4 regions of the Sporosarcina sp. FSL K6-1508 genome follow, and region 2 is predicted to be linked to each of the others. Evidence: riboswitches for the same ligand, from Rfam matches in the RefSeq annotation. Region 2 holds a riboswitch; each other region holds the start of a gene.
The links. Region 2 has a riboswitch for S-adenosylmethionine ahead of cysC (adenylyl-sulfate kinase). Riboswitches for the same ligand answer to the same signal wherever they lie in the genome.
Positions count from the first base shown of each region.

Region 1: another riboswitch for S-adenosylmethionine. It lies ahead of MKZ11_RS04405 (cyclase family protein); the one in region 2 lies ahead of cysC (adenylyl-sulfate kinase).
Region 3: another riboswitch for S-adenosylmethionine. It lies ahead of metA (homoserine O-acetyltransferase MetA); the one in region 2 lies ahead of cysC (adenylyl-sulfate kinase).
Region 4: another riboswitch for S-adenosylmethionine. It lies ahead of MKZ11_RS11690 (methionine ABC transporter ATP-binding protein); the one in region 2 lies ahead of cysC (adenylyl-sulfate kinase).

Region 1 covers NZ_JBBOXF010000001.1:944,636-950,533, reverse strand. The annotation lists gene MKZ11_RS04415 (immunoglobulin-like domain-containing protein) at 1-278, shown strand, start outside; gene MKZ11_RS04410 (5-methyltetrahydropteroyltriglutamate--homocysteine S-methyltransferase) at 326-1,438, opposite strand; gene MKZ11_RS04405 (cyclase family protein) at 1,461-2,201, opposite strand; SAM riboswitch class I at 2,318-2,432, opposite strand; gene MKZ11_RS04400 (acyl-CoA thioesterase) at 2,594-3,070, opposite strand; gene MKZ11_RS04395 (hypothetical protein) at 3,160-3,552, shown strand; gene MKZ11_RS04390 (urease accessory protein UreD) at 3,602-4,408, opposite strand; gene ureG (urease accessory protein UreG) at 4,401-5,030, opposite strand; gene MKZ11_RS04380 (urease accessory protein UreF) at 5,209-5,898, opposite strand, start outside; gene MKZ11_RS04375 (urease accessory protein UreE) at 5,891-5,898, opposite strand, start outside.
Region 2 covers NZ_JBBOXF010000001.1:3,528,260-3,534,157, reverse strand. The annotation lists gene MKZ11_RS17870 (transposase) at 1-1,211, shown strand, start outside; gene MKZ11_RS17865 (TraB/GumN family protein) at 1,419-2,588, shown strand; gene MKZ11_RS17860 (DMT family transporter) at 2,648-3,550, shown strand; SAM riboswitch class I at 3,726-3,826, shown strand; gene cysC (adenylyl-sulfate kinase) at 4,073-4,684, shown strand; gene MKZ11_RS17850 (phosphoadenylyl-sulfate reductase) at 4,912-5,625, shown strand; gene sat (sulfate adenylyltransferase) at 5,640-5,898, shown strand, end outside.
Region 3 covers NZ_JBBOXF010000001.1:2,214,171-2,220,068, forward strand. The annotation lists gene MKZ11_RS11110 (SIMPL domain-containing protein) at 74-700, shown strand; gene MKZ11_RS11115 (spore germination protein GerW family protein) at 779-1,144, shown strand; gene MKZ11_RS11120 (NUDIX hydrolase) at 1,175-1,930, shown strand; gene MKZ11_RS11125 (protein phosphatase 2C domain-containing protein) at 1,927-2,724, shown strand; gene MKZ11_RS11130 (hypothetical protein) at 3,025-3,204, opposite strand; SAM riboswitch class I at 3,342-3,448, shown strand; gene metA (homoserine O-acetyltransferase MetA) at 3,551-4,459, shown strand; gene MKZ11_RS11140 (hypothetical protein) at 4,521-5,273, shown strand; gene MKZ11_RS11145 (PepSY domain-containing protein) at 5,469-5,726, shown strand; gene MKZ11_RS11150 (phosphocarrier protein HPr) at 5,804-5,898, opposite strand, start outside.
Region 4 covers NZ_JBBOXF010000001.1:2,324,925-2,330,822, reverse strand. The annotation lists gene MKZ11_RS11700 (MetQ/NlpA family ABC transporter substrate-binding protein) at 1-796, opposite strand, end outside; gene MKZ11_RS11695 (methionine ABC transporter permease) at 813-1,484, opposite strand; gene MKZ11_RS11690 (methionine ABC transporter ATP-binding protein) at 1,474-2,487, opposite strand; SAM riboswitch class I at 2,594-2,704, opposite strand; gene MKZ11_RS11685 (pyridoxal phosphate-dependent aminotransferase) at 2,933-4,102, shown strand; gene MKZ11_RS11680 (GNAT family N-acetyltransferase) at 4,260-5,105, opposite strand; gene MKZ11_RS11675 (uracil-DNA glycosylase) at 5,352-5,834, shown strand.

The DNA.
Region 1 (5,898 bases), 2.6 Mb from region 2:
CATCCGATTACCAGTTGGGCGATTTTTATCATATAGAAGTAAATAAAGATGGCCAGTGGCATATTATTACGTATTCAGATGCCGTATTCTTAAAGAATCCTTCCTTCAAAGACTATGGAAATGTGTTGTCAGCCGGCAGTGAAGCACGCCAGACTTTTTCGGTCGATGCGCTCGGCGTGACACTGATTCCAGGTGAATACCGTCTTGTGAAATCATTTATTTCAACAGACGAGCAAATGCACGAACTATCCGTTGCCGTGCCGTTTTCGGTGAAATAAGAAATAAACCGGAACAAAGCATATGAGCCTTGTTCCGGTTTATCAGTTTAACCCCAAACTTCCTTCGCCACGTCCACAATGAATTTCAATTTCTCCCATTGCTGTTCTTCTGTCAGCTTATTACCGTGATGCGTTGAAGCAAATCCGCATTGTGGGCTCAAGCACAGCTGTTCAAGTGGCACGTATTGTGCCGCTTCTTGAATGCGCGCTATAACAGCATCTTTGTCTTCCACTTCTCCATTTTTCGATGTAACAACACCAAGTACAACTTTTGCTCCACCATTTGGAACATGATCCAACGGTTTAAAGTCTCCTGAACGTTCGTCGTCATATTCTAGGAAGAAGCCATCCACTTTTTCTTTTGCAAGCAACGTTGGTGCAATCAGTGCATAGCTTCCTTCAAACGCCCACGTCGATTGGTAGTTTCCGCGACATAGGTGTGTTGTTACAAAAAGATCTTCAGGTTTATCTTCCAAAACGCCATTAATGACGCGTAGTGCCAAGTCGATTAGTTGTTCTCTTGAATAGGCTCCATCGTTAAACGGGATATTCGGTGCTGAAAGACCCGCAATGTAAACATCGTCCAGTTGCAAGTAGCGTACGCCCGCTTCGTAAAATGCTTTCAGTGCGTCTTTGTATGCCTGTATAACATCGTTCGCAAATTCTTCAATGTCCGGATAAATCGTTTCATCACGAATCCCGCTATTAAAGAGTTGATTCGGGCTCGGAATCGTTTGTTTTGCAACAGCACGGCCGCCAACGATTTCATTAAACTCCACAAAGTCCTTGATGAAAGGATGATCAGGGTTAAATGATACTTTGCCTGTATTCCGAACGTTATATCGTTCCGTTTCCACACCGTCAAATGTGTAACCTTTTTCCGGCACAAACCCTTCAATACCATTCAGATGCTCCAAGAAGTCTAAATGCCACCACGTACGTCTGAATTCGCCGTCCGTTACAAGCTCCAGGCCAACTTCAAGTTGCTTATCGACAATCCGTTTGATTTCCTTTGTTTCAACTTCACGTAATTGTTGTGCAGTGACTATGCCTTCTTTGAATTCCTTTCGCACTTTGTGTAAATTATCCGGTCGCAATAGGCTTCCAACGTGATCCGCCCTGAATGGTGCTTTTGTTAGTATCGTCGATTGATTTGTCATAGTAAATTCCTTCTTTCTATTTTTAGTGGGGTAATATGGCGAATGATCTTACCGGGAATCCGGATGCTTTTTCCGGCTTCGGAACAATATTAAAAATGACTGCGCCTGTTGCTGGAACTTTATCCAGATTCGTTAATAATTCGATTTGATAAGCGTCTTGTTCGAGCACATAGTATTCGCCTAAAAGAGCGTTATTCTTTTGAAAGTCGATGGCCGAATCCGTATCGAAAGTCTCATGACCAATCGCTTTCACTTTTCTTTCTTCAAATAAAAACTTCAAAGCATCCAGTCCCCAACCAGGGATACGGTTATTTCCTTCGGCATCTTTATTGTTAAACGCCTCGTGGTCCGGCCAACGTTTGCTCCAATCCGTTCGTAAAGCGACGAATGTTTCTTTCTCTATTACTCCATGCTGTTCTTCAAAAGTTAAAATATCTTCGACAGTTAACGTAAAGTCATGATTTGTATGTGACTCTTTCGATTTGTCGATGACCACAAGCGGTAATATCAATTCCTTCAAACCCAACTCATCCAAGTATCTTGTGTCACGTACGAAATGGATAGGTGCATCAATATGAGTACCATACTGACCAGCAAATTTAAAACTTTGTGCGAAAAATCCATCGTCGTGGTCAAATAATGTCGTAAACTCCGCCGTATCAAATGCTGAAAAATGTGGTGAATCAGGACCAAACGTATGCGTCAAATCAATCCATTCTTTCTCTTTCAAAAACGTAATTGCATTAATTAATTCAGTTGAAATTTAAATCTCCCCCCCTCAATTGATTTATTTTGCAACAACCATTTCCAGAGAGAGAGACAAATAAAAAACCCCTTCTAAATTTCAAGAAGAGGTTTTGGCGTATTCGCTATTTGCTCTTCTTATCTCCAAGCTATAAGCATTACACTTAAGCTTCTGGAATTAGCACAGTACTTAAAAAAGTCTGTTGCTGAGGTATCAAAGGGCCAGTCCCTCCACCTCTCTGGATAAGAAAATTACGTATTTAGTTGTTAGATAGTACAATACATGCCTTTGAATAGAATGTCAACAAGGAAAATATAAAATATTTTGATTATACTATTTTAACTGTTTTTAGATGATCGAGGTAAAATAAAAAGCCCACCTCAGTAGGCGGACTTTTTCAAAACTACGTATTAATGTTTCATCTCACTCCGCAGCTTCCGATGCTCCCGCCGTGCAGGGCCTGTTTCATACAAGCTTTTTTCCGCCTCTGTTTCCGGGAAAATACCCGGGACAGCAATTGGTTTGTTGTGTTCATCCATGGCGACCATCGTCAGGAAGGATTCAGTCGTCAGTTTCGTTACGCCGGTCAGTAAATTCATTGAATGGACAGAAACAAATACTTCCATCGATGTACGGCCTGTTGAGCTGACAATTGCTTCGAGTTCCAATACGTCACCAACGCGTGCGGAGGACAAGAAATCGACGGAATCAATTGAGGCTGTAACGACTGCTGTCTTCGAATGTTTCATGGCCGTGATAGCAGCAATCTCATCGATGTATGCAAGGACTTGCCCTCCGAAAATTGTTTGTAAGTGGTTTGTATCCGGCGGCAACACCAGTTTCGTCTGGATTGTACGGGATTGGCTCATTGGTCTTTTTTCTTGCATGTAAATCTCTCCCTCGCTGTTTATGAATAAAGGAATCTTTTCCAATACTCGTCTCGTATATATAGTATACACATACGGGAGGAATATTAATGTTAAAATTTATCGATAAAAATTATGAAAAAATTACTTGGTTCATCATATTGCTTGGACTCATTACAATTTTCACAGCAAAACAATATCTAACACTAGTTTTGTTTTTCTACCTTCTGATAAGGTCTTTGAAGTCCCGAGATTCCATTATTAAGACTCTTCGTACAACGCCCTTGAGTACGACAATTACTTATGTAGTCGGTATGATTTTACTCATCGCGGCATTAACAGTACTTATGCTATTCTCAGGGAGTTTCCTAAAGCACTATAATATTCCCGCTTTCCTGCAATACATTTATATTGCCGTTGTCCTAGTTGGTTCCATGTTCTTTTATTTCTGGTTTATGGATTTTTTAATAAAAAAACAACATAAGAATGACTCGCGGAAGTAAGTTAAAATCCCACAGTCCAAAGAGGACACCCCACTGTCGGGGTGTCCTCTTAAACTATTTCTGCCAACAGCGCGTATACACGTTTTATTTCTTCCTGCATCGTCCACTGATCGGTCGCTAGCCATCTGCAATGGATTGCATTTCCTTCAAGCCTTGTCATACCAGCTTTCAAGCCTTCTTCGACTCGCAGTGTTTCCTGTAAAGCACGGACATCGACGTCTGCGGCTTTTGGCGATACGAGCCAGATCGAACCGATATACATCGCCCCTTCAAGTATACCGATGTCACCGAGTGCGGTTTCTTTCGGCGAGAAATGAAGGGAGTCGAAAGCAACTAATTCTTCCTCGACAAAAATCTTGAAATTCGATTGGAACGATAGATAATCGAAAATTTCTCCGCGTTTCTCACGTCCTGGAGCAATGATCTCTCCCCATAACACAGTTGCATCACGGGCCACCCGAATTGTCGTATCGCTGCGGAACTTCGCATCTACAAACGGAATGATCACTTCCGGCATCCATTCAAGACGTGCCCGTTCCCCGAGCTCGACGTCAATTCTCTGTACACAAATATCTCCAGTATACGATGGATAGATTTTTAAAGCAGACTGCTGAACCAACCTTGCACTGCTATCCGGTGCAAGCTTAACTGTAATGTCATTCCGATCCCCTGCGACCATCCCGCCAGATGATTCCATTATGTAGACGGTCGCTTTTGGGTCTTTCCCTTCGTACAATTCCCGACTCGCCTTCAATGGAGGCTGCTGGAAAACATGGGGCATTCGCGTATAACCCCTTCTCAATTCAAACTCTAAATCAAGTTTTCCATGATGAATCGCACGGGATAGATTATGCATTTGAACCAGCGGATCCCGCACCTTCTAAGAGCATATTGTGCTTGATCCAAGTAATAACTTTGTCGACGTTTTTCTGTGTTCTCACATCTGTGAAAATGTATGGTCTTCCGTTACGCATTTTTTTTGCGTCGCTATCCATTAATTCAAGATCAACGCCAACGTACGGCGCAAGGTCCGTTTTATTGATCAATAAAAGATCAGAACGCGTCAAAGCAGGTCCGCCTTTTCTTGGAATATCCTGACCTTCTGCAACGTCGATGACATAAATATAACCGTCGACAAGCTCGGGGCTAAATGTAGCAGACAAGTTGTCGCCGCCGCTTTCCACGAAAATAATATCAAGGTCTTCAAAGCGGTTTTTCAGTTCATCGATTGCTGCAAAGTTCATAGATGCATCTTCGCGGATTGCCGTATGCGGACAACCTCCCGTTTCAACGCCTAAAATGCGGTTCTCTTCAAGTACACCGCTATTTATTAAAAACTGAGCGTCTTCACGTGTGTAAATATCGTTCGTAATGACTGCCACATTATATTCTTTATGCATCGCGCGTGTAAGTTGGTCAACGAGCGAAGTCTTGCCCGATCCAACTGGTCCTCCGATGCCAATACGTACTGGTTTCATTAAAAAAACTCCTTCCAATCAATTAAGAAAAGCACAAGGCGCCCGCTTAGAAGCGACAGGCATAAGACAAACCGGCGGAAGCGGCGTACTTGGCCGCATAGCTGGGATGGCTTATGACCCGAGCGGCTGGCGCCCGGAGCTAGACATTACTCCGTGTTGATAAATTTATACTTATATTTTATGAAATAAATAATCTTGAGAACAAAAACTCGTGCTTCATCGAAGCAAGTTCTATACCTAGCGCGTTATTACTAATATCCTTTTCCGTCAATGTAGAAACTAATTCTGCAGCTTCCGTCACCTGTTCAATCAATTCATACGTCGCTTGGACGCCTGTAGTTTGTCCGAACGGAACTGCACGGACCGCATTTTGGACAAGGCCGTTAAGCGATGCGAATAAATATGTCATAACCGCGTGGCGTGCGCTAACGCCTGTTGTCGCACTGTAAATACCATAGAGAATGGCATAATGCCCTTTGATCGCTTTCGAATCAATACGCGCTTTCCAATCAGTAAGGAATTCATCCGTACCGAGTGGTGACACTGTTTTGATGAACTGTCTGCCGAGTTTCACACTTGCCTCACGTGATTCTTTGGCAAGCTTCATCGCCCCGCACAATTGCTCCAAATAGAGAAGTCGCTCGATATCCTGTTCCTGCGCCGCGGCATACGCTTCTTGAATTAAAATCGCATCACCGCGAACCAGATTATGAAAAAGAAATGATGTACAATAGGCTATCAAATCTTCTTTCGTCCGAATCACATCTTCTTGAATATACGTCTCCATTCCATACGTCTGTGTAAAAGATCCAATTGGAAACGCAGAATCGTGAATCTGTATTAATCTTAAAAGGGCAAGATCAGTGAG
Region 2 (5,898 bases):
CGCGTGAATGTAATTATGGTGCGATGATTCAATCATTGATAATTCGTATTGTAGAACGTATCCCAACCGTAAAGGATTTAATAAAACGGTTAGTCAACGATCCTTTATTCCGTCTAGATTGCGGGTTTCTTGTCTCAGATTCTGTACCTTCAGAGGCATCTTATTCACGTATGATCGGTGTAATTAGTCAGTCTGATGTGCTTGATAACATGCAGGATGAACTGATTCAAATGGTCTTTTTAGAAGGCTTTCTTTGCGATGAACACCTTGCCTTTGATGCCACGCATTTCGAAGCACGTGACGCTTCAAAACCTTCTGAGAAAAAAGAGGCTAAGCCGCCGAAGAAACGTGGACGTAAAGCAAAAGAAGAACAGGCAGCTTGGCTCGCTGAACAAGCAGAAATCGAAGCGAATTTAACAACCTACGAAAAGAAATTGGAAGCCCAGTTGTCGATTTCAGCTGAAACACTTTGGCAGGACATACCGATTGAGCCGAAGTGGGGCATCAAGAAAAATAGTGACGGGAAAAATATGTTCTGGTACGGCTTTAAGGGACATCTGGCTGTTTCATCGAAAAGCCAGTATATTGTAGGGCGCCTTATGTCGTCGGGTAATTTATCTGACAGTAAAGCGGCCATTCCACTGCTAAAAAAGGTAGCTACCCTTTTGCCAAAACATTTTACGACAGCGCTATTCGATGCGGGTTATGATTATGAATCGATCTATAAACAAGCACTAGCGCAAACGATGCGTGTCGTGATTCCATACAATGTTCGAAATGAAGGCGAATATATAGGATTCGATGAACACTTTCGCCCAACTTGTGTACGTGAGCATAGCTACTGTTACGACAGCTTCGATGAAAAATACCATACATTAAAATTTACCCGCCCGAAAGAATGCATAACATGTCCATTGAGAGAGGATTCACTCTGTCAAAAGGTGTTCAAAATCAAATGTGAAGCGGATATTCGAAAATACACGTATCCAGCACGTGGCTCAGAATTATGGAAGAAACTTTATAAAGAACGTACCGCAGTAGAACGCGTCAACGCCTATTTAAAAGAATACTTTCAATTGAACAACGTCCGTCACCGAACAGGTAAAAAAGCAAAACTGCACTTCAACCTTGTGACGTTTATTTATAATGCCTGCAAATTGGCTGTCGATCGAATGGATGCCTTATTACAAACAAAAAGTAAAGCGGCTTAATTTTTAAAAGCATAAATTTTGATACGGGAGAAGTCTAAGCTCTTGAAAAAGATGATTTATGAAATTGATTCAGTTAAGCGCAGAATAATAATGAAAGATAATTGAAATTTTCTTCAAACTGATTCATTATTATAAGTAGATCGTCTTTTAGTGATCACTGGTTAGTGATTGCTTAGAAGAAATAAGTTCTATAAAGGAAGTTTGTCAATGCAAGAGGATAACATTACGAGAATAGAGTTAGACGGTCGAGAACTGATACTGATTGGAACTGCCCATGTTTCGAAGCAAAGTGCAGAACAAGTAAAAGAAGTGATCGACAAGGAAAAACCTGATTCGGTATGCATTGAGTTGGATGAACAACGGTTTCAATCTATAATGGATAGTAATAAATGGAAGGAAACGGATATTTTCAAAGTGATAAAAGAGAAGAAAGCTACTTTGCTCTTAATGAACTTGGCAATATCCTCCTTTCAAAATCGTTTAGCAAAGCAATTTGATATTAAACCTGGGCAGGAAATGATTCAGGGGATTGAATCGGCTAAAGAAATCGGAGCAGATTTGGTGCTGGCTGACCGTAATATCCAAATTACTTTCTCCCGAATTTGGGGTAATATCGGATTTAAAGGGAAAAGTCAGCTCCTTATGTCGGTTTTCTATAGTATCTTCAGCAAAGAGACGATCTCTGAAGAAGAACTGGAGAAAATGAAATCAAAGGACACACTAAATGCCGTTCTAACTGACTTTACGGAATCATTTCCGAGGTTAAAGACGCCCTTAATCGATGAGAGGGACCAGTATTTAGCTCAGAAAATCAAAGATGCACCAGGTAAAAAGGTCGTTGCAGTCCTAGGTGCAGCACATGTTCCAGGGATTACAAAAGAAATTTATAATGACCATGATTTAGTCGCATTAGCGCAAACTCCACCGAAATCAAAAATACCGAAAATTATCGGATGGGCAATTCCGGTTCTTCTCCTGTCCATTATCGCCTACACCTTTATTGCAAATCCATCTGCAGGTTTCGATCAGGCGCTAAGCTGGATCTTATGGACAGGCAGCTTGTCAGCCATTGGCGCTGCGGTAGCGCTCGGACATCCGTTGGCTATTTTGGCGGCCTTTGTTTCAGCACCCATCACTACCTTGCACCCACTGATAGCAGCTGGCTGGGTCTCGGGAATTGTTCAAGCATATTTCCGTCGACCGAGTGTTGGCGACTTTGAAACGCTTTCTGAAGATGTTTTTACGATTAAAGGTTTTTGGGCTAATAAAGTGACACGAGTCTTGCTGGTTATCGTTCTGACTAACTTGGGGGGGACACTGGGGACATTCCTAGGGGGAGCCGACGTCATCCGTGTATTCTTTGAAAACTTAAAGTGAAATCAATTGTTAAGCATTTTCATATAAATGATTTATAGTCATAATGGGGTGGGGGCTGGATGAATCGAATCATTTTTAGTTTGTTAGTGATTTTGACGACTGGATTAATGGGTTCTTCTTTTACAATAGGGAAGTTAGGGTTAGCCTATTCATCTCCTCTCCTATTAGTCGCTATGCGTTTTACGCTTGCAGGGCTTATTATGGCTACGATCGTTAAAATCTTAAACAAGCGACATCCGGTAAAGGTAATCGATTGGGTGTGGCTTGTTCTAATTGGACTTTTTCAAACGGCTTTTGTGATGGGCTGTATATTCATGGCACTACGTACGATCACTTCTGGAGAGACGTCTATCCTAACATTTATGAATCCTTTACTCGTCGTAGTTTTTGGAACGCTTTTTTTAAAATCCCGTTACCGTATTCAGCAATGGATAGGTGTACTGCTAGGTTTTATCGGGGTTTTTCTCACGTTGGGTTCACATCTTGACTTTAGAATCGGTACCATATTAGGGGTTTTGTCGGCAGTTTCATGGGCGATTGCTACGCTTTTGATAAAAATACATGGTTTTAAATTTGATACATATGTAATGACAGCCTATCAAATGCTTTTTGGCGGATTAATTCTCTTTCTGGGAAGTTTACTATTGGAAGAGTCTTTTTTCAGAATGACTACTCAATCCATCCTGATTTTGTTATGGCTTACCATTGCGGCCTCAATTATTCAGTTTTCTGTTTGGTTTTATCTTCTTCAGAGAGGAAATCAAGAACGAACGAGTGCATTCCTTTTTTTAGCGCCATTCTTCGGTGTACTAACAGGATGGTGTTTGCTCCATGAAAGACTAACCTGGTCTACTCTTTTTGGTGGATTACTAATCTTTAAAGGAATATTTCTTGTTAATTGGAAAAATGATTGTGAAAAGGAAATGGAGAAAACTAATGAGAGCAATGGAAGGAGAAGTTAGAGTTGAACTATAAGTTTTCAAGAACGCCGAAAAGTAGTTTAACGTGCCTTTTTGTTTATGTGCGAGACATTAGTGTTTAAACCCTACTAAACTGATGTGAATAAAATTAAAAACTGATAAATCATTGACTTTGGAATTTCGATGATGTAATATTGATCTCAACTTCATAGTGTATTTCTTATCAAGAGAGGTTGAGGGACTGGCCCGAAGAAGCCTCGGCAACAGACTGTTTTGTACTGTGCCAATTCCAGTAAGCGAAAGTTTAGCAGATAAGAAGAGATAGTTATTCGATATCATCAACCTCTTCTTGCCCTAATTGAAGAGGCTTTTTTATTGTTTAGCGTATGGTGAAATCTCATTTTTCTTTTTCTGGTCTCCAGCGCTATTCTTGTTTTTACCAATTAAATATATGCTAATTAGTCAACTAAAGGCATCTTTCTAATCGATTTTTCGAATCGACTAAAAAGATGTTTTTTGTATTTGAAAATTGATTCAGAGCAAATGAATTTAGGAGGAGAAAAAATGACAAAAGCTAAAAATATCGTATGGCATGAATCAGAGGTTACGAAAAGGGATCGCCAAGAAGCAAAAGGTCATAAAAGTGCAATTCTTTGGTTTACAGGATTATCGGGTTCCGGAAAATCGACGATTTCAGCGGCGTTAGAAACAGCTTTACATTCAAAGGGTGTTCACACTTATCGACTAGATGGAGATAACGTCAGACACGGTTTAAATAAGAATCTTGGGTTTAGTCCAGATGATCGATCCGAAAATATTCGCAGAATTGGTGAAGTTGCAAAACTAATGGTTGATGCTGGCCTGTTCACATTGACCGCATTCATTTCCCCTTACCAAGAAGATCGTGATCAAGTGCGGGAAATTGTCGATGCTGATGAATTCATTGAAGTATATGTAAAGGCCAGTTTAGAAACCTGCGAAGAACGCGATCCAAAGGGATTGTACAAAAAAGCAAGATTGGGTGAAATTAAAGACTTTACAGGAATTGATGCTCCTTATGAAGAACCTGTTAATGCGGAAATATCCATCGATACCAATCAGTTAAGTATTGAAGAATCGGTCGAAGTCATCATTTCTTATTTAAAAGAAAATAACTATATCAAAAAAAGTCAATAATCACGTAACATTCTAGTTCACTTGGAATAGAATGACTTAAAACCTACTTGACACATAGGAATAATAAAGTTAGTATAAACGCTAATCACTAGCCGACTGGAAACCCAGAAGCTGATGGACAATTGGGTATATGGGAACAATGCGCTGACTAAAAAATTAGAGGCGACTTTAATCAGTAGGAGATTAAAGTCGTCTTTTTATAAAAGATAGGAAGGAGAGTTAATTTGGTGAAGAAAACGTACGATTCCTGGATTGAGTCTGAAGATGTTTTTTTACTTGACGACGAAGCGAAGGGTGCGCTAAACGTCTTGCGATGGGCTTATAAAGAATATGACGATGAACTTGTTTATGCGTGCAGCTTCGGGGTTGAAGGGATTGTAATGATTGACTTAATCTCGCAAATAAAATCAACCGCTAAAGTGGTATTTCTAGATACAGGACTTCATTTTAAAGAAACCTATGCCCTAATTGATAAAGTCAAACAACTCTATCCTCAGTTGAAAATTGAATTGAAAAAGCCGATTTTAACGGTTGAAGAACAAGCTGATGAGTATGGCGCTGAACTTTGGGCGAGACAGCCGGATCAGTGTTGTCATATGAGGAAAGTAATTCCGCTTCGGGAAACACTAAGTAATGCGACTGCTTGGCTGTCCGGATTAAGACGTGAACAATCACCATCTAGAAGTCTGACAAACTTCGTGAATAAGGATGAAACATTTCAATCAGTTAAAATTTGCCCGCTAATTCATTGGTCGTGGACGGATATTTGGGATTATGTTGATAAACATGAACTGCCCTATAATCCACTTCATGATCAAGGCTATCCGAGTATCGGCTGTGCACCCTGTACAATACAAGGCGATACTACGACAGGGTCAAGGTCAGGCCGCTGGGCAAATCAAACGAAAACAGAGTGTGGATTGCATAAAAAGTTAACTTAAATGGAGGAATTTACATGAGCTTGAGTCAACCGCATGGCGGCATATTAATTAATCGCTGGAATCCAGATTTTCAATTCGAAGGGTTTACCAAAACAGTTGAATTAGATGAAATTGCGAGCAGTGATTTGGATTTGATTGGTACAGGTGCCTATAGTCCGTTAAGTGGGTTTCTCACGGAAGTAGATTACAATTCCGTCGTTGCGACAATGAGATTATCTACAGGAGAGCCTTGGACAATTCCGATTACATTACCAACGACGGAGACGAATGCAA
Region 3 (5,898 bases), 1.3 Mb from region 2:
GCATACTATCTAAGGTAGCATAATGAGATACTCAGGAAGGTGGATGCTAATGTATTATCCCTATGTACAACAAATGACCCACCAAGAACAGCGCAATATGACTGTTACGGGAATTGGAAACCTTACAGCTGCGCCGGATATTGCTCAAATCCAGTTGGAGGTAAGTACCGAAAACGATCAACTTAATCATGCGCAAAAAGAAAATTCGTATGAAATGAATCAGGTCATCGATTCGTTACTGAGATTAGGCATAGACAGAGAGAATATTCAAACGGTTTCTTACAACATCAATCCGCAATATAACTATATAGATGGCGAACAAGTATTTAAAGGATACAAAGTTACAAATGCAATTACAGTAAAAATCACTGCTATTGATCAAGTCGGAAGTGTGATAGATGTGGCTGTTCAAAACGGGGCCAATCGAGTATCAAATATTCAGTTCCATTTAGAAGATGAAGAGCTTTATTATCAACAAGCATTGAGCCTGGCACTAAAAAACGCGTTAGCCAAAGCACAGACGATTGCCGAGACAATGCAGCTTCATATTGACCCTACACCGCTCAAGATTCGTGAAGAAGTGACAGCAGAACCCGCTACATATCGTACATTTGCCGCCAAAGAAATGAGTGTGTCTACACCGATCGAACAAGGGCAAATTACGATTAACGCTACTGTAAAAGTACAGTTTCAATATTGAAATTAAATATAAAAAAGGGACTGGTATCTGTCTGGAAGTCTAGAAATGATAACTAAAAAATTTAAGGGGTGGGTAAATATGGAGACCGGAAAAGCTGCTACTTATCAATCACCGATTGCAAGGATATTTGACAAGTTTTCGCGGCAACAAGACGTATCATTGATTTATGGTGAACCGATTAGTTTTAAAAATAAAAAAGTCCTTCCTGTAGCAAAGATCAATTATATTGTTGGTGGGGGTGGAGGATTTTCCGAGGAATCAGGAAATTCTTCAGCAGGCCAAGGGGAGGGAGGCGGAGGGCATATCTCCGTCAAGCCTTTAGGCGTTTATGAAATTGATTCGGAGAAAGTGAAATTCAGACCGATTATCGACTTCAAGTTCACCCTGACACTAGTTGCTGTTTTTACATTGGGCCTAGTTTGGCTATTGAAAAAGACTCGTTGAAAATTAGCCTGTCCGAAAGGGAATGATTGAATGTTGTACCGCAGAAAAACATACACAATCGAACCATCGATGTACGAAACATTTACGCACTTATTTCACACCTATTTACTTCCGAATCAGCTGACGCATGGTGCGCAGCTGGTTGGACGGTGGGTCAATGAAGAACAGACGGAGATCATGGCAATGTGGTCATACGATAATAGGGTTCATTACGAGACAGTGGACGCTGGCATTCGGGCATCGGAAATGCATGTTGAAGCACAAAACTATCGGAAATCGTTAACTCCATTATTCATTTCATCAAACGAAGATTTTTTCACTTCGACTGGAGATTACGGACAATCTAAACAGATTGTTGCTGTTAGTGGCTGCATTGTAAATGAGGAAGGACACGTATTGCTTGTACGGAACAATCATCGGAATGATACATATGAAATGCCAGGCGGACGGGTTGAGCCAGGTGAAATGTTGAAAGAAGCGGTTAAACGAGTGGTGCGGGAAGAAACCGGTATCCACTCTGAAATAGGTGATAGGGTCGGAGTTTATCAAAATATCACGTCAGGCATCATCTGCATGGTTTTCCGTGGAAGAGCAATAGCTGGTAAATCTGTTGCGCAACCTCCCAAAACGATTGACGTACAATTTGTCGACTTTAATAAAGAACAGGTAGGAGATTGGATTAAACGTCCGCAATTTATGTCTAGAGTGAATAATGCTCGAATTAGCGATTCGATTGCTTATGAAAGTTATGAAATGAGGCCTTACCGATTGGTTGAACATTCATGAATAACCTTTCTTGGGTTGGAAGTGAAAAGGACTTTGTCGATGAACGGGATGTTCGGTGGATTAATCGTATCGTCGTTGGTCGTTTTGGAGGTAATTCTTCAGCGGGACAAACAAAGAACGAAGATGGATGCATCGTTTGGCAAAATGAGGATTGGGAATTCGCGGCTATTTTGGATGCACATAAAAGTGCCGAAAGTGCGGAACTTGTCATTCAAACAATCGAGCAGCATAAAGAAAAATTGGTGGAGATTTTAGAAATGAAAGGTCCTCCAGAATTTAAACGTTTGGAAGGGAAGTTACTTGGGATTTTTCAATCTGAACAATTTTTGAATAAATGCAGATGTGTCACGGGAGAAACGGCTTGTCTTATCGTCGTTAGGAAAGATAATTACGTATGGTGGTTTTCGGTTGGAGATTGCTTAGTATATGTATTGCATCCGGAATTAATTGCTCTTAACCAATTCCAACTCAACCAAAGGCAATTCTTCGAGTGGATTGGCCAAGTGAATACGTTTGAGCAAGAAGTACCATGCTACACGTCAGGGACAAGGGAATTAAGAAAAGGGAACAACCTCATTTTCCTTACGACTGATGGTTTGGTTGAAAGCCCAGGGGAACCTTTTTTGGATCCGACAAATCTTGTTGTTGCACTGAATGAAAAAGAACTTGATGTAAGTATTTCGCAGTTGTTGATGGAAATCGAAAGACAGAATGTACGAGACAGTACAACAATTATTGCATGGAATGTGGAAGTAGCAAAGCAAGGCAGCATCCCGAGCGATTATAGGGAATGAGGAACAAAGTACACGGGTAATCAGTTTAAAGAATTAGGAAAACTAACAGGATTTTACTGTAGTCAAACAACTGGACAAGATATCATCAAACGATAATTGCAGAAAAGAAAATGATGAATGGCATGTAGATCACTTCCAAAATACACTACCACAATTTTACCGAGGACCTGATTTGGTCGGGCAAATGACGGAGGAATTGAAGAAAGCATCTAATTTAGGTTGAATATAAATAATACCTCTCGCTAGTATCATACTAGCGAGAGGTATCAACGCTTTAATTAGCGCTGTTGCCAAGGTTACTCATTTTCTTTTCTTTGCATTTGGATTCATTCGTTCACGTTTTGGTTTTAGGGAACTCAATTCAGCAAACTCGCGGGCCATTTCTGCTTCCATGTCACCAGGTTTTATTTTTTGGTTTTTTGGTGTCTGCGGCAACGAACGCGCATTATTCCCACCAGTTTTGTCGTCATCTCTTCCCATTGTAACAGCTCCTTTCAATTAGTAAGTACTTTGTTAATGTGGCTTTACAGAGAGAATTTATCCGATGAAAATTTTTGCAAAAGAAAAAGACCATTTACAATAATGAGTTAAGTAGTATAATGGAAGTTAATTAAATATTCTTATCAAGAGAAGCTGAGGGAATTGGCCCTGCGAAGCTTCAGCAACCTCTGACATAGTCAGGAAGGTGCTACCTCCAACAAGATTTTTTCTTGAGAGATAAGAACAGAGAGCCCAAGGTTAACCCTCTTTTCTTATCTTACAGAAAAGTGGGTTTTTTATTTTGAAATAAAATCATACATAACAATTTAAAAAGGGAGAGACAAAAATGCCAATCAACATACCGAAACAATTACCGGCAGGGGAACTGTTAAAGAAAGAAAAAATATTCGTGATGGATGAAGAACGTGCAACGTCACAAGATATACGTCCAATGACCATTGCAATTTTGAATTTGATGCCAGAAAAAGAAAGAACTGAGCTACAGCTTCTGCGTTTATTGGGAAATACTCCACTGCAAGTGAATGTTACCTTTCTGAACACAGCAACACATGATTCGAAAAATGTTAGTAAAACACATTTGAATGCTTTTTATACAACATTTGAACATGTGAAGCATCGTCGTTTCGACGGATTGATCATTACAGGTGCCCCGATTGAGCATTTGGAATTTGAGGACGTTAATTACTGGAAAGAAATGACGGAGATTATGGAATGGTCAAAAGAAAATGTAACTTCTGTTTTACATATTTGCTGGGGTGCCCAAGCAGCGCTATATCATCATTATGGAATTGGAAAATTTGAGTTGCCGAAAAAGTGCTCAGGTGTATTTACACATCGACTTTCCGACCCGACGAATAATCTTGCACGTGGCTTTAATGATGAATTCAAAGCACCGCACTCACGCTATACATCCGTTTCGACAGAAGAAATAGAAAATGATCCTCGTCTACACCTGCTAGCAAAATCAGAAGATGCTGGAGCTTTCATCGTCATCTCTAAAGATAGTAAACATATTATGATTACAGGGCATTTGGAATACGATGCGGATACACTTGCAGAAGAGTATGCGCGTGATCTGAAAAAAGGAGTATCTGTTGATATCCCAGAAAATTATTTTCCGAATGATGATTCATCCAAAGAGCCACTGAATACATGGCGTTCTCACACGCATTTGCTCTTTTCTAACTGGCTGAATTATTATGTATACCAAGAAACGCCTTATGAATGGGAATAACTGCTCAATGACCCTTTTGTGGTAGACAGCATAAGCTACTACGACAAGGGGGTTAAGAGAGATGGGGTTGTTTATTAACAAAAATGGGCACCCGGATGTTTTTAAAACTGATGCAGAGTCTTTGGGGAAGAATCAAGAACATTTTAAAATAGATCCAATAGCAGAATGGATGAAAGAACAAAGGGAAGCGAATCACTCAGTCAGTCATCAGTTCAATATCATGGAAATGTTACTAAAGCAGCAAAAAAGCACACAATCCAATCAATTGAAATCAATTCGTAATCGTTTAAACGAAATCAAAGAAAGTGATTTTCGGCATGAGCAATTTGAGAAAGATGTCATGAAGTCATTAGCAAAAGTAGAAACAAAAAATAGAATGCTGCATCGTACATTGACTCATGAGCAAATTCTAAATCGAGAATTCGTAGCGAAAGTAAACGACGTCAGCCAGTCGAATCAGGAAATAGCAGATCGTTTCGAAACGTTGACTTCTTCCTATGAAGAAATTTCAGCTAAAATAAATGAACAATTAGACTATCAAAAGGTATTGTCAAAACAATTATTGGAGCAAGAGGAACTTCAAAAAGATGTATCCAGCAGGTTGGACAAACAAGAAGGATTATTAGAAAAAGTAATTAGACAACTGGATTATCTCCGCTCGGTTCTATACGAGCGAACCAACTTTTTATCAGAAAGGATAGAAGGCAGTTTTAGCATGACATCGTCTTATATATCTAAATTACTGACCGGGTCAGATCAAGTTTCCTTTATGTTGAATCAAAAGCAGGAAGAAAAAGAGAAGAACGTTGATTGATGAAAATAATGCTAAATATACGATTTTCAATAAGCAGATCCCACGTACTAATCATGTACGTGGGATCTGCTTAACTGTTTTTGAGCTGAAGGGTAAAAGTCTTAGACGTAAGTGATGGCTTACACTTAGGCACATATCCACGCAACTTGAATAGAATGTAAAGGATAACATGATAATCGAATTGGAGGAGATAGGGTGACGAATCATAATCGATATAACCAAAATCATCATTGGCATGAACATTATCAAAACCCGCAGTACCGAAGGATCTCAATAGAACAGGCGATGGATATCGCGGTAAGACGTGTACCAGGTCAAGTTGTAAAGGCAGAATTAGATTACGACGATGGAATGTTAGTGTATGAAATTGACATTAGAACGGCAGATGGCTATAAGTATGAAGTGAAAGTTGATGCAACTACAGGTGCGATTCTTAAAGTGAAACTCGATTAAGTCAGAAGTCTATGAGAAAATCCACGGGCGGTAATTTATACCGCCCGTGGATTTTCTCTGTTTTAGTATGGAAGGCATCAGTTTGCAAGGCCTTCGTTTTTCATAATTTCATCGACTTTTGCTAATGCTTCTACTTCATCTTCCCCCTCTGCTGAAATTGTGATAACGGCTC
Region 4 (5,898 bases), 1.2 Mb from region 2:
GTTTGCCAAAGCCTTCAAAATCTGAATCAATTACTTTTTCAAATTCTGCAGATTCTACTACTTCAATAATATCTTTAGCAAATTGCTTTTCAATATTTTCTGTTTTTACAGCAACCACGTTTCTATAAATATCAAGCATGTCCTCTAGTGCCAGCGCATCCAATAAATTCATACTTGCAGCCAAGGCAAAGTTTCCAGGAACTGCCGCTAAATCAGTACCATCAACTGAACGTGGAAGCTGACCCGCTTCGATAGGTTGAAACACCAAGTTCTTCTTATTCATTGTTACATCTTTTTCAGATACCTTTAGCACTTCTGCATTTGGATCTAATTCAATTAGTCCTTCATCCTGTAATACTAAAAGCGCGCGGGCTCCGTTAACTGGATCATTTGGCAGAGTAATTTTCGCTCCATCTTCAATGGCTTCAATTGTCTTGAATTTATTCGAATAAATGCCCATTGGAGCTGTTGGAACGATAATAAGTGGTGATAACTCCTCTTTCGTTTCTTTAACGACATTTTCTAAATAAGTCGTGTTTTGGAACAGGTTTGCATCAATATCGCCACTTGCTAGTGCATTGTTCGGCTGAATATAATCACTAAACTCAATTAGTTCAACTTTATAACCTTTTTCTTCAAGTCCAGGAATAATCGCCTTTTTCAACATATCACTATATGGACCAGCGGTTGCACCAATTTTCAAGGATTTGTCATCCGAAGCTTTTTCTTTGCCACCGCAAGCAGCAAGTGCGGTTCCAAGTACGAGTACTAATACGACTAATAGAAACTTTTTCATAATTTTTCTCTCCCCATCATCTTTTATCAATTACTTTTGAAATCCGATCTCCTGCAAATTGAATAACTTGTACAAATAGTATTAATATCACCACGGTCACTACCATTATTGTATTGTCGTAACGGTAGTAGCCGAATCGAATTGCTAAATCCCCGATTCCCCCACCACCAACAACACCAGCCATAGCTGAGTAGGCAACCAAACTAATTACTGTAAGTGTCACGCCTTGAATAATACTTGTTTTTGCTTCTGGCAATAGTACATCTTTGATAATCATCCACGGAGTTGCACCTACAGCGATTGCAGCTTCGATAACACCTTTATCAATTTCCCTTAGTGAAGTCTCCACAATTCTTGCGAAAAAAGGGATTGCTGCTGCAGATAACGAAACACTAGCAGCCCCAGGGCCTATCGGAGTACCTACTATTAGAATCGTTAAAGGGATTAACGCAACGAGTAAAATAATAAACGGTACAGAACGGACCATATTGACGATAAAGCCAATAACTGAGTTCAATGCCCGATTTTCTAAAAATAATCCTTTATCGGTAGTGAACAGCAAAATCCCTAGCGGAAGACCAATAACAAGTGCAATAACGAGAGAAATACTTATCATATAAAGCGTTTCTCCAAATGCTTTTGTAATATCAGGCATTAACTCTAAAACGTGTTGAAAATCAATTTCCATTGTCGATTACCTCCACTTGAGCAGCTCGTGATGACATATAGGCAATTGCCTTTTCTATTTCGTCATCTTCTCCTTTTAGTTCCATCAGGAAAGTACCAAGTGGCCTTTCTTGAATATATTCAATGGAGCCGTGTAGGAAATTACCTTGTATAGTAAATTGCTGCACGGTATCTGAGATAATTCCATCGCCTGCAACATCACCTTTAAACATGACCTTGACCAGTTTGCCCGTGCACTTGCTCAAAATCATTGCCGGTACATCAAATGACACAACACTACTGATAAATTCTTTCGTTAATTCTTCTTGAGGATTTGAAAATATATCATATACTTGTCCTTCTTCGATCACTTTTCCATCTTGCATAATTGCCATACGATCACAAATTTCTTTCACGACATTCATCTCATGTGTTATTAGAACGATTGTAATCTGTAATTCTTTATTTATTTTCTTCAACAGCCTTAAAATAGATAGCGTCGTATTTGGATCTAATGCGGATGTTGCTTCATCACACAGTAACACTGAAGGGTTATTCGCTAGTGCCCGGGCAATACCTACCCGCTGCTTTTGACCACCACTTAGCTGTGCAGGATAGACATCCCGTTTATCAGAAAGACCTACCATTTCCAGTAAGTCCGTTACCCGGCTGCTAATTTTATTGGTAGGTGTTTTTGCAGCCCGTAAAGCAAATGCAATATTTTCATATACAGTCTTTTGGCTGATTAAATAAAAGTGTTGAAAAATCATTCCTATTTTCAAACGTGCCTGACGGAGATTATTACCCCGTAACTTCATCAAATTTAATCCATCTACTAAAATCGTTCCGCTCGTTGGTTTTTCCAACAAATTTAGACAACGGATAAGAGAACTCTTCCCTGCACCTGAGTAACCTACGATTCCGAAAATTTCTCCCGTGTTAATGTCTAGTGAAACATTATCAACACCAGTCACGATTCTTTCTTTTGTTTTGTATACTTTTGACACGTTTTGAATTTGAATCATGCAATTCTCCTCTTTCTATAAATAGAAGTACGAAATCTCAGATGTCTGACCATATAAAAATGCTTCTCTCATATATGAAAGAAGCACCGAAAAATAAAATGGTTTCAGCTCATCTTTCAGAATGAAGTTCACTCTGTAGGAGTTAGCACCTTCCTTACATTACGCAAGGGGTTGCTGGACGTCATCGGGCCTATCCCTCAGTCTCTCTTGATAAGTACTATTATGTAATTGTTTTGATTGATAAGTTTCATAATAGTATGTCCCCATAAGATTGTCAATATAATAATATATTTGAAACTTCAAAAGTCATTATCATTTTCTTTTCATTCCATGTATACTGACATTAAGAAAAGTACTGGAGCCTAGACACTGCTCCAGGTGATAAATTTATACTTTCTTACCTTTTAAAATAAAAGTTGTGAGTACATAGAAAAGAGGTTATTACATGACACTATCAAATCGACTAAAGAATTTACCACCGCATTTTTTCGCATCACTTGTTCGAAACGTTCAGGAAGCACTTTCGGAAGGGCGTGATGTTATTAACTTGGGGCGTGGAAATCCAGATCAACCGACTCCTCCACATATTGTAAAAGCACTTCAAGAAGCAGTTGAAGATCCAACAACACACGGATACTCCCCTTTCAGAGGGACTGCCGAATTAAAACAGGCCGTTGCCGATTTTTATAAACGTGAATACAATGTTCATATTGATCCTAAAATGGAAGTAGCAATTCTATTTGGAACAAAGCCGGGATTGGTCGAGTTACCCCTCGCGATTATGAACGATAATGAATTACTCTTATTGCCAGATCCGGGATATCCAGATTATTTATCGAGTGTAAGCTTGGCCAATATTAAATATGACTTAATGCCATTACTTGCAGAAAACGATTTTTTACCTGATTACTCTGCTCTCTCCGATGAACAAAAAAAGCAAGCAAAATTAATGTATTTAAACTACCCAAATAACCCAACGAGTGCAACCGCAACGCTTCCATTTTTCGAAGAAACAGTTACTTTGGCAAAAGCCAATAATATTGCAATTTTGCATGACTTCGCCTATGGTGGAATCGGTTTTGACGGGGCAAAACCTATCAGCTTCCTACAAGCAGATGGTGCAAAAGAAGTTGGAATTGAAATGTACACATTGTCAAAAACCTATAACATGGCAGGATGGCGGGTCGGTTTTGCCATAGGAAATGCCGAAATCATTGAAGCAATCAACTTATTACAGGACCATTTATTCATAGATATATTTCCAGCAATTCAGCGTGCAGCAACAGAGGCATTATCGGGAAACCAGGACTGTGTGGATGAGCTTGTCTCACTTTACGAAAGCCGTCGAAATGTCTTAATTTCCGAATGTAAACGAATCGGCTGGGATGTCGTTGCGCCTACTGCCTCCTTCTTCGCTTGGCTTCCTATCCCAGAAGGATATACAAGTGAATCTTTCACCAAATTACTATTGGACAAAGCAGACATCGCTGTAGCACCAGGCCACGCTTTTGGAAAGTATGGGGAAGGGTATATCCGTGTAGGCTTATTGGAAAATGAGGATCGCTTAAAAGAAGCAATAGTACGGATTGAAAAACTCAATATTTTTCCACGATAAGATAGCTAGAACCGGATTTCACATCAAAAAAGCCTGGAGTAGCAACTCCTGGCTTTTTTGAATTAACTCTAGAAGAGAAATCAATTGTTCACTTTCTTATCAACCTCTTCCGCTTTCTTTTCATAAAAATCCCGTTCAATTTTATGATTCACATCTTCTATCTGAAGCCAAGCTGTACAGAATCTGCAATTCGTTTGTAGCCAATCTCCTGGTAGATTTTATTTGCTGTCGGATTCATTAGATCAGTATAAAGCACACAAAAATCATATTTTTTTAGAAGTTCTTTTGTTCCAGCAGCGACCATTGTTCGAGCATAGCCCTTCTTTCGCTGTTCCTTTGGTGTAAACACTAGGGAAACAGTTACGCCATGATTCGTTGGACGAGCTTTTTTCATCATCGAAACGACAACTTTATCATGCTCCCACAAAAATATTTCTTGGTTGGCCACAAATGATTCAACTCGTTTTTTTACATCTTTCTTTGCAGTAAGTGGCAATCCCGCGTCTTCTTCAAACAAATTGAACCACTTTTCGATAAGCGGACAATCTCCCTGGAGCGCAAACCGCCACGAACCCGGACTGGGCACCAATGTTTCATCGACTGTATCCAATCGATACAAACCTTGATCCATTAACACTTTACGAGTCATACCTGTTTTTACTTCCCACTTCTCGCTAAAAAGGTATGCCCATGGTTTTAAGCTAATGATGGAATTCATTTCAATTTCAAGTTCCAATAGGTTTCTTATTAACAAATCCATACATTCTTCCAAACGTTTGTCATTCGTAAAAATAAGGTTCAACGGATGTGGAGGAGTCATTTGAAATAAGGCGAGCACCTGCCCCTCCTCTTCAATCGTTGCCATAAAAGGGGTATCGTATCGACCTGCTTTAATTGCCTGCAGTACACCGAAAAAAAGACTGTATACATCTTCCCTTTCCGATACAACCGGTTCTGCTTTCACTGCAAATTCTTGCACATCCTGATAGTGTCTAAATTCCATCCCTACACCCCATTCGCATAAAAATAATTGCCATCAAAATAATATAACAATTCTACCACATTTAACCTATATGCTGTATCCCTGTTTGAAATCCATCGGTTAGTGGAAAGCTTTCCTTATTGAAAATAACATTAAAGTGAGCTGAGATTAATGCCTGACTTCTGTCCCAATATACTGTTAGAGGAACCAACCCCTGATCACCTTAAAAATTGCCGGGATTGCGGCCTATACGAGCAAGGGACACGGATGGTATGGGGTGAAGGCAATCCGAAAGCGCCGATTATGATTATTCTAGATAATCCTGGGGCACGTGAAAATCGTGAGGATGAGGCATTTCTTTGTGGAACGCGGCAAACACTGCAAGAAGTTGCGAATGAAGCAGGCTTGAATATAGATGATCTGTACGTCACTTTTATCCTTAAAAGAAAACCTGTGCGTGCATATGACAAAGACTTGGTGCGGCAAATTTGTATGAGGCATTTGGAACAACAGCTTCAAGAAAAGAACCCCTCTCTAATTCTTTGCTTAGGGAACGTGGCGGTCCAAGCTTTTTTTCAAGATCCCGAAGCCGAAGTCAAATCATTGCGAGGCAGTTGGCACGATGTACGAGGGTTTCAGACTGCAGTCGCCTACCATCCGCTTGCGGTTAGGCGTCGTCCTAACTTACGGCACTTATTTTTGGAAGACTTGGCTTTCATTGCGAAGCGTTTTCATAATTTGAGCTTCTAACTACGATATAAAGTTTTCAATTCCCGAAATTACTATTTAAACAAAGCTATATGGGTTCATGATT